DNA from 2 places in the Neisseria animaloris genome. Region 2 is predicted to be linked to the other one. Evidence: predicted binding sites of a transcription regulator. Region 2 holds the regulator's gene; the other holds the start of a gene.
The links. The regulator sigma-54, encoded in region 2, starts transcription at its own class of promoters, with help from an activator protein. The targets are predictions, from matches to a motif close to CTGGCACGCTTCATGCTT.

Region 1 (7,685 bases), 490 kb from region 2:
AAAACGGCAATACCGTAAGCAAAGTTCCTCTGTTGGGTGATATTCCTGTGGTAGGCAATTTGTTCAAATCACGTGTTCGCAATGAAGCTCGTCGCGAATTGCTGATCTTCATTACGCCGCGCATTATGGATAATGTCGGCAGCAACTTGCGCTACTAAATATAAACCGTACGTAAGCAAACACTTTGTGTAAGTTTTCGTTTAAAATGCCTGCTATGGAGAACATAGCAGGCAATTTATTTTTTATCGGCTTGATGGGAGCGGGGAAGACGACTTTAGGCAAATATACTGCCCAAGCTTTAGGTCGCCCTTTTTACGATAGTGATCAAGAAATCTGTAAGCGTACCGGTGTATCTATTCCAACTATTTTTGAATTGGAAGGAGAAGACGGTTTCCGTGAACGCGAAGCCGCTGTTATTGATGAGCTGACTGCGTTAAACAATATTGTTTTGGCTACAGGCGGCGGGGCGGTAATGCGTGAGGAGAATCGCAGCAAACTATGTACACGCGGAACAGTTATTTATCTACATGCTCGTCCCGAAATTCTGCTGGAGCGTACACGTCATGACAACAACCGCCCCTTGCTACAAGTAGAAGATCCATTGGTTAAATTGCAAGAATTATACAATCTCCGAGACGGCGTTTACCGCTCTGTTGCTGACATTGTGATTGAACCAACTCACCAAAACTGCCATAAAACCGTAGAAAAATTACTACAACTGTTGTCACAAAAATAGGTACCGCCCGACGGTATGCTTAAAAACTCTCAGGAGCCGTCTGAAAACATAATTCATCTTGTTTCAGACGGCCTGCTTATATTAAAAATGTTGATATTAAAACGGATAAATTGAGAGTTTAAATAAAAATACCCAATACAAACGCAGTTTAAAATAACTGCCAACTGTGCCAAATACACAATAAATAACGGTTTAAAAAACGATAACTCTTTTTTATTCGCAATATCCACCTGCTATATCGGTTAAGGAATACCCGGACCGGCCCAAATATAGGGGCATATAAATCATGTGGTTTATCTGTTGTACAACAAAATGCAGAACACCTTTGTCGATAACATATCCATTACTAATGGCCGTCTGAAACCATGTATACGGAGCTATAAATGCGCACACTAACTGTTGAAACACCTTCCCATCAATACCCTATTTTCATCGGCGAAAACCTACTTGCACAAACCGACACCCTACTCCGGCCCTACATAGGAAAAAAAGCAGCAATTGTAACCAATGAAACCATTGCTCCGTTATATCTGCATACGCTTCAGACAGCCTTGGACAAGCTCGGCATCCCGCACTTCAGCATTGTTCTGCCCGATGGAGAACGATATAAAGATTGGCAAACACTCAATCTGATTTTTGACGGTTTGATGCAAAACCGCGCCGAACGGAAAACCACCCTGATCGCCTTAGGCGGCGGCGTGATCGGTGACATGGTCGGCTTTGCCGCCGCAACTTATCAACGCGGGACCCCTTTTATTCAAATCCCAACCACTCTACTCAGCCAAGTCGATTCTTCTGTCGGCGGCAAAACGGCCATCAACCATCCGCTCGGCAAAAACATGATTGGTGCGTTTTACCAACCTCAGGCTGTACTTGCAGACTTAAGCACCCTTGGTACCCTTCCCCGCCGTGAGCTTTCAGCCGGCATGGCCGAAGTTGTCAAATACGGAGCACTCGGCGATCTTGATTTTCTTGAATGGCTGGAACAAAACATAACCGCCCTGATGCGGCAGGATCAGGCTGTCTTAACCGAAGCCGTTTATCATTGCTGCCGCATGAAAGCCGACATCGTTGCCCAAGACGAAACCGAGCAAGGCATACGCGCCTGGCTGAATCTGGGGCACACTTTCGGCCATGCCATTGAAGCAGAAATGGGCTATGGCGTATGGCTGCACGGCGAGGCAGTTGCCGCAGGCATGGTATTGGCCTGCCGTCTTTCGGAACAATTAGGTCGTCTGAAAAGTAAAGATACCGAGCGCATTGCCACATTACTCGAAAAAGCGGAATTGCCGGTTGCTCCGCCCCGCTTCGACTTTGAAAAATGGATTGCCCATATGCAGCACGACAAAAAAGTCAGCAGCGGCGTTATGCGTTTTGTCGGTTTAAACCGTTTGGGCGAAGCAAACATTACTGAAATTACCGATATGGAAATTTTAAGAAAAACACTGCAACCTTACGTATAAAGCCTGATAATGAAAGTAAGAGGCCGTCTGAAACCCTTTTCAGACGGCCTCTTGCCGGTTTTATGCTCATCAATGGTTCTGCTAATCCGTATCCGGCAACTCCGCCGAACCCATGCGCCGCAAAATAATGTTCGTCTTCGCACGCAGTCCTCTGTCGCGCGGGTTTTCGGCGTAATACAGCGGGCGCGGCACACGCGCGGCCAGTTGCGCGGCCTGCTGCTTGGTCAGCTTGGCTGCCGGTTTTTTATAAAAGTGCTGCGACGCGGCTTCCGCCCCGAAAATGCCGTAACCCCATTCGATGGAGTTCAAATACAGCTCGAAAATGCGGTCTTTGTCGGTGGTCGCTTCCATCATCGCCGTAATCGCCGCTTCTTCCGCCTTGCGCCAGTAGCTGCGGTTTTCGTTTAAAAACAGGTTCTTAGCCAACTGCTGGCTGATGGTCGAACCGCCGCCGCGGATTCTGCCGCTGCGCTGGTTGCGTTTGATGGCGTTGCGGATGCCGCTCCAATCAAAACCGCCGTGGGCGGCAAATTTGGCATCTTCCGAGGCAATCAGGGCTTTTTTGAGATTGATGGAAATTTGGTCGTAAGGCACCCAACGGTAATCCAGTTCCACGTCTTTGCCCTTATCGCGGAAATCGCTCATGCGCATGCTCATAAACGCGGTTTTGTGCGGTGCCACGGCGCGGTAGGTAATGATGTTGCCGTACACATAGGCGTTAAACAGAATAAAGGCGGCAAAAGGCAGTGCAATCAGCCATTTAATCATTTCAGACGGCCTCTTTCATATATCGGATAACGGGCTTGATGTCCGGCTCGAAACCCCGCCACAAGGCATAAGCACACGCGGCCTGCCCCACCAACATGCCCAAGCCGTCGGCCGTTTTCTGCGCACCCGAACGGCGGGCGAAATCCAGAAACGCCTGCGCACCTTCGCCGTACACCATATCGTAGGCCAATTCGCACGCGCCGAACACGCCTGCCTCTACATCGGGAATGCTGCCACTCAAACCGCCCGACGTGCCGTTGATAACGATATCGAAATGATGATGCGGCAAAGCATCCAACGGGGCCGTCTGAATACCGAAACGCGCCGCCAGCTCTTCCGCTTTGGCCGGTGTGCGGTTGGCAACGGTAACGGCGGCGGGCTGCTGCGCCAACAGCACGGGAATCACGCCACGCACGGCTCCGCCCGCACCCAAAATCAGAATCCGCTTGCCCGCAATCTCCACGCCCTGCGCCTGAAGAATATCGTTGACCAAGCCTGCACCGTCGGTGTTGTCGCCGCGAAAACGCCCGCCGCCCAACGGAATAACCGTATTCACCGCCTCCGCCGCCTGCGCCCGTTCGGAATGCTCGTCCACCCAATCGTAAGCATCGGTTTTAAACGGCACGGTTACATTCGCCCCCTGCCCGCCTTCGGCAAAAAAACGTGCCGCCGCCTCGGCAAACGCACCCGGTTCGGCCAAAATGCGTTCGTATTCAATCTGCACGCCTTCCTGAGCGGCAAACTGCTGATGGATTTGCGGCGACTTGCTGTGTGCAATCGGGTTGCCGAACACGGCATAACGGGGTTTGGTGCTGTTCATCATAAAAACCTGCTGTGGAATAACCGCCGTATTATATAGTGAAACCCACACCCTGCCGCATCCGTATCGCTTGTGCTGCAAAACCTTACAAATTGTTGACAATCTATACCCGCTAAACTTATATTTAACCGTCCTAGGCCGTCTGAAAAACACCTCGCCGAAACCGCGGCAAGGCAGATTTATTTTTACGCCGCCGCCTTTTTCAGGCTTGCTTATGGCACAATACGCCCATACCCGATTTGCGCTCCGCGCACTCCAAATCCGGCACGTTTTCATCTTCCCTATTCCCCAGCAGGAGCTTTATATGTCTGTTAAAGATGTTGTCAAACTGATTGAAGAAAACGAAATACGTTTCGTTGATTTGCGCTTTACCGATACCAAAGGCAAACAGCACCACTTCACGATTCCCTCGCGCGTTGTTTTGGACGACCCCGAAGAATGGTTTGAAAACGGCCAAGCTTTCGACGGCTCGTCTATCGGCGGCTGGAAAGGTATACAGGCTTCCGACATGCAGCTGCGCCCCGACGCATCCACCGCCTACATCGACCCTTTCTACGACGATGCCACCCTCGTTTTGACCTGCGACGTAATCGACCCTGCCAACGGTCAAGGCTACGACCGCGACCCGCGCTCCATCGCCCGCCGCGCCGAAGCCTACCTGAAATCTTCAGGCATCGGCGATACCGCGTTCTTCGGCCCCGAGCCTGAATTTTTCGTGTTCGACGGCATTGAATTTGAAACCCACATGCACAAAGCGCGTTTCGAAATCACTTCCGAAAGCGGCGCATGGAGCAGCGGCAAACACTTCGACGGCCAAAACACCGGCCACCGCCCCTTCGTGAAAGGCGGCTACGCCCCCGTTGCCCCCGTAGATGCCGGCCAAGACCTGCGTTCGGCCATGGTAAACGTGCTCGAAGAAATCGGCATCCCCGTTGAAGTGCACCACTCCGAAGTCGGCACCGGCACGCAAATGGAAATCGGCACCAAATTCAGTACCCTGCTGAAACGCGCCGACTGGACGCAAAACATGAAATACGTCATTCTCAACGTCGCCCACAACTTCGGCAAAACCGCCACCTTTATGCCCAAACCGCTGATGGGCGACAACGGCAGCGGCATGCACGTTCACCAATCCATTTGGAAAGACGGCCAAAACCTGTTTGCAGGCGACGGTTATGCCGGTTTGTCCGACACCGCCCTGTATTACATCGGCGGCATCATCAAACATGCCAAAGCCCTGAATGCGATTACCAACCCCTCCACCAATTCCTACAAGCGTTTGGTGCCGCACTTCGAAGCGCCGACCAAGCTGGCTTATTCTGCCAAAAACCGTTCTGCTTCCATCCGCATTCCGTCGGTAAACAGCAGCAAAGCCCGCCGCATCGAAGCGCGCTTCCCCGACCCGACCGCCAACCCCTATTTGTGCTTCGCCGCCTTGCTGATGGCAGGTTTGGACGGCATTCAAAACAAAATCCATCCGGGCGACCCGGCCGATAAAAACCTCTACGACCTGCCGCCTGAAGAAGACGCATTGGTGCCGACCGTGTGCGCTTCGCTCGAAGAAGCTTTGGAGGCATTGAAAGCCGACCACGAATTTCTGTTGCGCGGCGGTGTGTTCAGTAAAGACTGGATCGAGAGCTACATCGCGTTTAAATCGGAAGACGTGAAACGCATCCGCATGGCACCGCATCCGCTGGAATTTGAAATGTATTATTCACTGTAAACATCTCGGCAAGCAAAAATCCCAAGCCTTGAAACAGGGCTTGGGATTTTTATATAAGCTTACGGCGCCAAAACTTTTCAGTATTCCAGAAATAACAGCATTTCAATGACAACTAACTTCAGGCCGTCTGAACATAAGCTCAATATACTTTTCAGACGGCCTCGGTCTTTATATTACTTCTTGCAACTTCCCGTCTTAGTACCGCTTTTCAGGGAGTAAATATCACAATCTTCCGCAAATGCCAGCTTACCCTGATAGGTTTTGCGGATAGCTGCGGATGTTGCCGGTTTCACATTTTCGGTACGGCGCATGAAATGTGTAAGCACCACACTGCGGCTGCCGGTTTGTTGGGCAATCCTGCCGATTTCGGAAGGTATCATATGCAGTTTGACGGCAACACGGTCGGTACTGCTTTCCGGTACGGCATTGTGGGCGATGAAAATATCCGTATTTTTCGCCAGCACATCCAAAGTTTTACCGATGTTGCTGGTATCACCCGACACGGTTACTGAGCAGCCGTTTTTCTCGATACGCCAGCCTAAAGAAGGCAGCAGGCCGTGTTCTACGGGAATCGCTTTCAAGGTAAAACCGCCGAGTTTGGTTTCAAACAGTTTGGGCTGTTTTTTATCGGCGTTAACGGCTATCGGTTTCAGGGCGAAAGCCGCTTCTCCTGTGAGGAAATCCGACAAATAAGGATAAACGCCTTTTTCGCCAAACTGCCGCTCTACGAATAACGGCGTGGTCGGGATAGTGTGGTTCCCGGTGGGTCCGTAGACCGGTAAGTCGCGGTTGCGGCCTGAGAAAAAGGAGGCTTTGACCAATGCGGGCAAATCGTTGGAATGGTCAACGTGGAAATGGGTAAACAGCAAAGCTTCCAAGTCTTTAATGTCGCCGCCCGCCCGCTCGAAGTTGAGCGACGAACCTGCGCCGAAGTCGATAATGAAACGGGCTTTGCCGTTTTCGCGCACCAGATAGCCGGTAGACGCTCGTTTGTCGCTTAGCTCAGGACCACCCGAACCGAGCACCACTACGTCCAAGCCGGCATTCGTGCACTGAGCGGCGTGTGCGGCGGCAGGAACGGCGGCCACCCCCAACATGAGGTTGAAAAAGAATTTGGGTTTTAAGAATCGTGAGTACATTTTTTTAACCTTAAGTCTTGTTATGAAAAAGGATTTAAGCAATGGTGTAAGCATAAGGGCGAAGTCGGGGCCGTCTGAAAGTTTTCAGACGGCCTCATGCCATCGGGCACTCGGGCTAATGTGGCTCAAACGGCAAACTTCGCCCACACCGGTGCATGGTCGCTGGGGCGTTCTTGTGCACGGGTTTCCAAATCCACCTGCACGTCTTGCAGGGCATCGCGCAAGGCGGGGGTGATCAGCAGGTGGTCGATACGCAAACCCTGTTTGCGTTGGAACATCGCGCCGCGGTAATCCCACCATGTGTACATCACTTCTTGCGGATAGCGGTGGCGCAGGCTGTCGGTTAAACCCAGATCGAGCAGGTTTTGGAACCACGAACGTTCGATACTGGTGCAATGGATTTTTTCGCGCCATTTTTCGGAGTCGTAGCAATCCAAATCGGCTGGAGCGATATTGAAATCACCCAGCAACACCAGCTTTTCGTAGCGGCTCATCTCATCGCGCACAAATTCGGTTAACGCGGCAAACCATTGTTCTTTATATTGAAATTTCGGGCTGTCGGGTGCTTCGCCGTTCACGCAATATACATTAATCACGCGCACGCCACCGATAGTGGCGGCAATCACGCGCCGCTGCGGGTCGTCGGGCAGCGCAGGCAGGCCGGTGTGTACGTCTTGCGGTTCGGTTTTACTGATGATGGCCACACCGTTATAGGTTTTTTGGCCGCTCCATACGGTATGCCAGCCGCCCATTTGGAAAACGGCGGCGGGGTATTTGTCTTGATCGAGTTTCAGTTCCTGCAATACCAGAATGTCGGGGTTGTGCTGTTGCAGCCAGTCTTGCACTTGCGGCAGGCGCACATTGAGGGAATTTACGTTCCAAGTGGCAATTTTCATGATATGTTTTGTCTGTTTCCAAATAGTTTTCAGACGGCCTCCTTATGACCACTGTTTTCCTGTACGGCACGGAGTACGGCAGCAATCAGTGGTGAAGTAAGCCGGTATTGCATCACACGGTGGTAGCGGGTGAAATCAAC
Region 2 (7,685 bases):
TGGTAAACTGCACGCGGCGGTAATCCAACCCCAACACCGCAGCCAAGCCGTGCGCCAATGTGGTTTTACCGACACCGGGCACATCTTCGAGCAGCACATGCCCGCCGGCCAGCACGGCGGCCATCAATTGTTTTAAAACGGTTTCCTTACCCAGAATCAGCGAGTTAAGCTGGTGTAATGCGTCTTGTACGGATGGATTCATGATTATATTTTCTATTAGGATTTCAGTGGTTTATCAGGCATAATCAGGCCGTCTGAAAAAGTTTTCAGACGGCCTTGCCCCTTTGGGTAGAATTTTAGCATAGGCTGTCCGAACTGCTTTGAAACACAGCCAAATAATCACTTTAGATAAAACAATTGTTGTGAAATGGTAAATAAACCAAGCACAAAAAAACATCCGACAAAAACACAAACGGCTATAAACCTGCCACCCTTACATTTTCAGACGGCCTTTAATATCCTTTAATGTTAAAATATCTATTTTACAGGCCGTCTGAAAAAACCAACCATGCAGAACATATCTCCCGAAATCCAATCCCGTGCCGCCAAAATCAAGCTGCTGATTATGGATGTAGACGGTGTACTCACCGACGGGCACATTTATATCCGCGACAATGGCGAAGAAATCAAACCTTTTCATACGCTCGACGGCCACGGCCTGAAAATGCTGCAAGCCAGCGGCGTTCAGACGGCCATTATCACTGGCCGCGATGCGCCTTCCGTCGGTATCCGCGTCAAACAGATCGGCATCAACCACTACTATAAAGGCATTCACGACAAGCGTGCTGCTTATGCCGATTTACGTGAAAAAGCCGGTGTGGAAGAGCACGAATGCGCTTTTATTGGCGACGATGTGGTCGACCTGCCCGTGATGGTGCGTTGCGGTCTGCCCGTAGCGGTGCCCGAAGCGCATTGGTTCGCCTTGCAACACGCCGCCTACGTTACCCGCAAAACTGCCGGAAAAGGGGCGGTGCGTGAGTTGTGCGATTTAATCATGCAGGCGCAAGGTACGCTTGAACCTGCTTTACAAGAGTACGTTAAATGACCAAGAAATGGCGTTACGGCTGGCTGTTCCCGCTTATCTTAGCGGTAAGCCTCGGCGGTTTGTCCGCATGGTTGGGGCGTATCAGCCAAATTGATATTGAAGAAGCTGCGCTGAATCCAAACGAGCCACAATATGCCATGCAAGGTATTGACGGCAGACGCTTCGATGAAAGCGGCCGTCTGAAAGAAAACCTGAGTGCGGAGTCGGCATGGCAGTTGCCCAAAAGCAATGATGTAACATTCAACAAACCGCAGCTATCACTTTACGGCAGCGGCAGGCTGCTTTATAACGTGAAAAGTGAAACCGCCCGCTACAACACAGACAACCGCCAAGTAATATTCCAGCAAGATGTTGTCCTAACCAAAGCCGCCGATGCCGAACGCCCCGCCGGTGTTCTGAAAACCGGTAACCTCACCGTCGACACCAACACCGAAACCGCCCGCACCGATGCTCCCGTGCATTATCAATACGGCGATTCGCACGGCACGGCGAACGGTTTGGTTTACGACCACAAAAAAGGATTCCTGAATCTGCCTTCACGAGTGAAAGCGACTATTTATGACCCGAAACATCATTAACACCGCCGCCCTTGCCGCCTTGATTGCCGCCGCACCCGCCTATGCGCTGGAGAGCGACCGCAAGCAGCCCATTCAGATCGAAGCCGATCAAGGTTCTCTTGACCAAGCCAATCAAGTAACCACCTTCAGCGGCAACGTCATCATCAAACAAGGCTCTCTGAACATACGTGCCGCAAGCGTGCGCGTATCGCGTAACGACAAAGGCGAACAGTTTATGTCTGCAAGCGGCAGCCCTGTGCGCTTCGGCCAAACACTTGACGGAGGCAAAGGCACGGTAAACGGGCAGGCCAACCAAGTGGAATTTTCATCCGCCACCGGCATCGTGAAACTGACCGGCAATGCCAAAGTACAACGCGGCGGCGACTTGGCCGAAGGAGCCAGCATCGTCTACAACACCCGCACCGAGGTTTATACCGTTAATGGCAGTAAGGGTAGCAAAGGCAAGGCCGGTAAACGTGTAACCGTTGTCATCCAACCCGGCAGCACCGGTAAAAGCAAATAACCTCGAGAGGCCGTCTGAAAACATTCTTCAGGCCGTTGAACGGATCGGACAACAGCCCGCCACCAAGATTTTTTCAGACGGTCTTTGCTTTATGTCAAATATTTACACATCATAATATAAACAATGAGTTGTATCATATTTGCCATATAAACACCGTTCAGGCCGTCTGAAAACACCTGCCTGCCTTCGAAACCGCAAACAACCTTTTCAGACGGCCTGCAAAAAGATTACAATAGTAACCATAACTCAAAGGCTATACCATGAATCACCACAGCCGCTTAAACGTACAAAACCTACAAAAGAGTTTCAAAAAGCGCCAAGTCGTCAAAAACTTTTCGCTTGATATCGAAAGCGGTGAAGTAGTTGGCCTGCTCGGGCCCAACGGAGCAGGCAAAACCACCAGTTTTTATATGATTGTCGGCTTGATTTCCGCCGATGCGGGCAGCGTAATGCTCGACGACAAAGAAATCCGCCACCTGCCGATTCACGAACGCGCTCGCTTGGGATTAGGCTATCTGCCGCAGGAAGCATCGATTTTCCGCAAAATGACGGTCGAGCAAAACATCCGCGCCATTCTGGAAATCAGCCTGAAAGACAAAAGTAAAATCGACAGCGAGCTGGAACGGCTACTTGCCGACCTGAACATCGAACGCCTGCGCAACAACCCCGCTCCGTCGCTTTCGGGAGGCGAACGCCGCCGTGTAGAAATCGCCCGTGTGCTTGCCATGCAGCCGCGCTTTATCCTGCTCGACGAACCGTTTGCCGGAGTCGATCCGATTGCCGTTATCGACATCCAAAAAATCATTGAGTTTCTGAAATCGCGCGGCATCGGCGTACTGATTACCGACCACAATGTGCGCGAAACCCTGCGCATCTGCGACCGTGCCTACATCATCAGTGAAGGGGCCGTACTCGCCTCGGGGCATCCTGAAGAACTGGTCAACAACGAACAAGTGCGGGCAGTATATCTGGGCGAAAACTTTAATTATTAACAGGCGGCAGACACACCTTACCGAACCGACACATTATGTATTACTCTCTATAAAACAATAATATGAGCCAAAATTTTGGACTAAAACTCAAACAAACCCAGCAGCTGAACCAACACCTTCAGCAGTCGTTGCGTATACTGCAAATGTCCGGGCTGGAACTTGAGCGCGAAGTAGACGACTGGTTGCAAGACAACCCTCTGCTGGAGCGCCCCGAGCCCGCCGATGATGCGGGCGATACCGAATTTTCTCAAATTTCCGCCTCTCTGCCGAGGAGCAACCAAATCGGCGGAGATGATGCCGAAGACGTATGGGCCACCATCGCCGGCGAAGACGACTTCAATGCTTTTCTGCACAAACAAGTTTGCGAACATCCCCTAAGCGAAGAAGAAGCTGCACGGATACATATCCTCATTGATTTTCTCGACGACCAAGGTTATTTCACCGACAGCTTGGGTGAGGTAATCGACCACACCCCGCTGGAATGGATGCTCAACGAAAACGATTTGCAGGAAGCACTCGATCTGCTGCAAACCTTCGATCCCGCAGGTGTAGGGGCCTCAAATTTAACCGAGTCTCTGATGCTGCAACTCTTACGCTTGCCCGCCTCTCCTGAACGCCAACTGGCTGCCAAAATCGTTCAACAGTCGCTGGACAGCCTAAGCAGAAGCCGCCAGCAAAATCTGGCCAAAGCCCGCAAAATGTTTCCTGATTCCGATATCGATACCATTCAGACGGCCTTAGACCTGATATCGAAACTCAATCCCTACCCGGCCTATGGATTTGCTTCCGCCGAGCCGACAGCCTATGTACAGCCCGATGTATGGGTGAAAGAAACCAAAACCGGCTGGACGGTCATCGGCAACGACAACGCATGGCCGAAAGTACAGCTCAATCGTGAATATTGCGACCTGTTGAAAGAAGCTGGAGAAGTCAGCCCGGAGTGGAAAGAAAAATTAAGCGAAGCGAGGCAGAAAATCGACAGCTTGGAACTGCGTAAAAGTACAGTAATCCGTTTGGCAGAGTACATTGTTGAAAAGCAGGAAGATTTTTTCGTATTCGGCGAAATCGGCCTGACACCCATGCTGCTGAAAGATGCCGCTGCCGAACTCGGGGTAGCTGAAAGCACCGTATCCCGTGCCGTCAACCATAAATATTTGTCTTGCCCGCGCGGAGTGTTTGCGTTACGCTATTTCTTCACACAGGCCGTTTGTGCTGAAGACGGCGAGGGGGTGAGCCAAAATGCGGTCAAAGCCGTAATCACTCAGTTGGTCGAGTCGGAAGACAAATTCAAACCGCATTCTGATGAAATGTTGAGTAAACTTTTGAAACAGCAAGGCATCGATATCGCCCGCCGCACCGTAGCCAAATATCGAGAATCATTGAACATTCCGTCTGCCACACAACGCAGACTATGATTAACCATTTTTCAGACTGCCTAAATCAGGCGGTTTAACTTAACCGAAGGAGTAAAGCCATGAACCTGAAAATCACCGGCCTGAATTTCGACGTAACCGAAGCCATCAAAAATCATGTCAATAGCAAGTTGGAGCGCATCAACCGTCATGCCGCCAATTTGATTTCTGTAGCCATCACCCTTTCGGTAGAAAAGCTGAACAACAAGGCTGAAGCTGATGTGCACTTGGCCGGTAAAGACCTGCATGTGGAAACTGTTGAATCCGATATGTATGCTGCGATTGATGTGCTCATGGACAAAGTTGACCGTGCCATCTTGAAACATAAAGAAAAAAGCAACGATGTGCGCGCCACTCCCAAACCGGAACCCGATACCGAATAATTTGTTTTAACAAGATTCAACACCCCGTTTTGCGGGGTGTTTTTTGTTTCTCCGTCCGGCTCTTGAAATAGCGTAGCCCGGCTAAAAACAACAGGCCGTCTGAAAAACCGGTTTTCAGACGGCCTTTGCACGGTTGCGGCTTTATTCATTTGATAAATCTGTTCATAATATCACTTATTCTATTTCAGGCCGTCTGAAAAACAATTTTCCAAAAACAATTTACGATAATAAACGAGCGGGTAAATGAAACGTACTCTTTCCTCTTTCGACCGTCTGATAGGACGGAAAATTTCCCATAAAATCAAACAGACTCAACGCCTTTCACGAAAAACGGCCGCATTCGGCTTTCTACTGGCCGGTGCGGCGCTGGTGACATTGGTGTCACTGGCATTTGCAAAAATGGCAGACTGGGCATTGGAAGAAAATGCCCGACTGGTGCAGCAATACCCGTGGTTCGCATGGGTGGTGCTGCCGCTCGGGTTGCCGCTGATTGTATGGCTCACCCGAAGGTTTGCCCCTTACACGGCAGGCAGCGGCATCCCACAAGTGTTAGCTTCCCTATCACTGCCTTTCGGTGCCCAGAAAACACGGCTTTTGCAATTACGGCAAACCATGTTGAAAATCCCCTTAACTTTTTTGGGCATGCTGGCGGGGGCCTCTATCGGACGGGAAGGGCCGTCGGTGCAAGTAGGAGCCGCAGTAATGGCAGCGTGGGGGGCATGGTGTAAAAAACACAATCTCGCCTTTAAAGGCATGCAGGAAAACGATTTGATTGCAGCAGGCGCGGCAGGTGGTTTGGCCGCGGCATTCAATGCGCCGCTGGCCGGCGTGGTGTTTGCGATTGAGGAATTGGGACGCGGCATTCTGCTGCGTTGGGAACGCCAGATTTTCATCGGTGTGTTGGCTGCAGGTTTTATCCAAGTGGCCATACAGGGCAACAACCCTTATTTTTCGGGGTTTAACGGAAGCGAATTGCCCGACATGCTGATATGGGTGCTATTGAGCGGTTTGGTATGCGGCGTGGCCGGCGGCTTGTTTGCCCGCTGCCTCTATAAAGGTACAGCGGCATTTGCGCCCGAAAAATACCGCAACTGGATACGCAATCATCCCGTTTTACTCGCTGGCACCATCGGCCTGCTGCTGGCTTTAATCGGTACGCTTTATCAAGGGCAAACTTTCGGTACGGGCTATCACGAAGCGTCTGCGGCACTGCGTGGAACACATGATGCGCCGTTCGGTGTGGCTGCGGCCAAATGGGGAGCAACCGTGTTGTCGTATTGGGCCGGCATTCCGGGCGGCATTTTCACCCCCTCTCTTACCATAGGGGCAATGATTGGACAGCATATCGCGCAAATTGCTGATGTTCAAACAGGTGTGAACGTATTGGTGCTAATCTGTATGACTGCCTTTTTGGCAGCTGCTACACAATCTCCCTTAACCGCCAGCGTGGTGGTAATGGAAATGACGGGCGGGCAGAATTTGTTGTTTTGGTTACTGATTGGTGCTATTTTCGCTTCTCAGGTATCGCGCCAATTTTCACCGAAACCGTTTTACCATGCGGCAGGAACACGCTATCGGCAACGGGTTCAAGAAGAAGCAGCCACACAGCAGGCAGATGCTGTTGATAAGGAGAAATAGATGGCAGTCAACTTACGAGAAAAAGATGCGGCGGAATTATTACCGATAGACGGTGTGCAAGTATTTGTCGGACAAGCGGGCATCAAAAAATCCGGCCACAACGACATCACACTGATGGTTTTCAACCCCGACAATACCGTCGGTGCCGTATTCACACAAAACCAATTCTGCGCCGCACCCGTGCATGTAGCCAAGCAGCACCTTTTCGATGAAGACGGCGTACGTGCGATGATTATCAACACTGGCAACGCTAACGCCGGCACCGGAATAAAAGGACGGGAGGACGCTCAAGCAGTGTGCGAAGCTGTAGCGAAACAAATCCGCTGCAAAACTTCACAAATACTGCCGTTTTCCACCGGTGTTATTCTCGAACCGCTGCCCGCACAAAAAATCATCGATGCCCTACCCCGTGTCAAACCTGCGTTTTGGAACGATGCCGCCCGTGCCATTATGACCACTGACACCGTACCAAAAGCTGCCAGTCGTGAAGGGAAAATCGGTAACCACCATATTGTACACGCCACCGGCATTGCCAAAGGAGCAGGCATGATATGCCCCAATATGGCAACCATGCTCGGCTTTATCGTATGTGATGCCAACATAGCACAACCGGTTTTACAGATGCTCACACAAGAAATCGCCGACCAATCGTTTAATGCCATCACGATAGATGGCGATACCAGCACCAATGACAGCTTTGTTATCGTCGCTACCGGCAAGTGCGGTCAGAATGAGATCGACAACATCGCTGATCCACGCTACGACCAACTTAAGACCCTGCTTGGCAGCCTCGCACTGGAGCTTGCCCAAGCCATTGTGCGCGACGGCGAAGGAGCTACCAAATTCATTACTGTTCAAGTCGAAAATGCAGGCGATCGTACTGAAGCGCGGCAAGTGGCCTATGCCATCGCCCACTCACCTTTAATTAAGACGGCCTTTTTTGCTTCCGACCCCAATCTCGGCCGATTATTGGCTGCTATCGGCTACTCAGGTCTCCCCAACTTCGACACCGAAAAAGTACGCATGTGGCTGGGTGAAGTGCTGGTCGCGGAAAACGGAGGACGGGCGGACAGCTACACCGAAGAAGCCGGCCAAATGGTAATGAATCAACCCGAAATCACTGTTCGTGTTGATT

Region 1: a site for sigma-54 is predicted at 4,049-4,066, ahead of glnA (type I glutamate--ammonia ligase). Genes of this name have one in related genera too.

What each region holds. Positions count from the first base shown of each region.
Region 1 covers NZ_LR134440.1:1,272,199-1,279,883, forward strand. Annotated here, with positions in the region: gene pilQ (type IV pilus secretin PilQ) at 1-158, shown strand, start outside; gene EL216_RS05890 (shikimate kinase) at 206-736, shown strand; gene aroB (3-dehydroquinate synthase) at 1,120-2,199, shown strand; gene mtgA (monofunctional biosynthetic peptidoglycan transglycosylase) at 2,281-2,967, opposite strand; gene aroE (shikimate dehydrogenase) at 2,969-3,790, opposite strand; gene glnA (type I glutamate--ammonia ligase) at 4,092-5,510, shown strand; gene EL216_RS05915 (MBL fold metallo-hydrolase) at 5,684-6,649, opposite strand; gene xth (exodeoxyribonuclease III) at 6,775-7,545, opposite strand; gene EL216_RS05925 (ArsR/SmtB family transcription factor) at 7,575-7,685, opposite strand, start outside.
Region 2 covers NZ_LR134440.1:1,757,578-1,765,262, reverse strand. Annotated here, with positions in the region: gene EL216_RS08330 (AAA family ATPase) at 1-202, opposite strand, end outside; gene EL216_RS08325 (KdsC family phosphatase) at 509-1,045, shown strand; gene lptC (LPS export ABC transporter periplasmic protein LptC) at 1,042-1,623, shown strand; gene lptA (lipopolysaccharide transport periplasmic protein LptA) at 1,604-2,125, shown strand; gene lptB (LPS export ABC transporter ATP-binding protein) at 2,386-3,117, shown strand; gene rpoN (RNA polymerase factor sigma-54) at 3,180-4,532, shown strand; gene hpf (ribosome hibernation-promoting factor, HPF/YfiA family) at 4,592-4,912, shown strand; gene EL216_RS08295 (chloride channel protein) at 5,156-6,550, shown strand; gene argJ (bifunctional glutamate N-acetyltransferase/amino-acid acetyltransferase ArgJ) at 6,551-7,685, shown strand, end outside.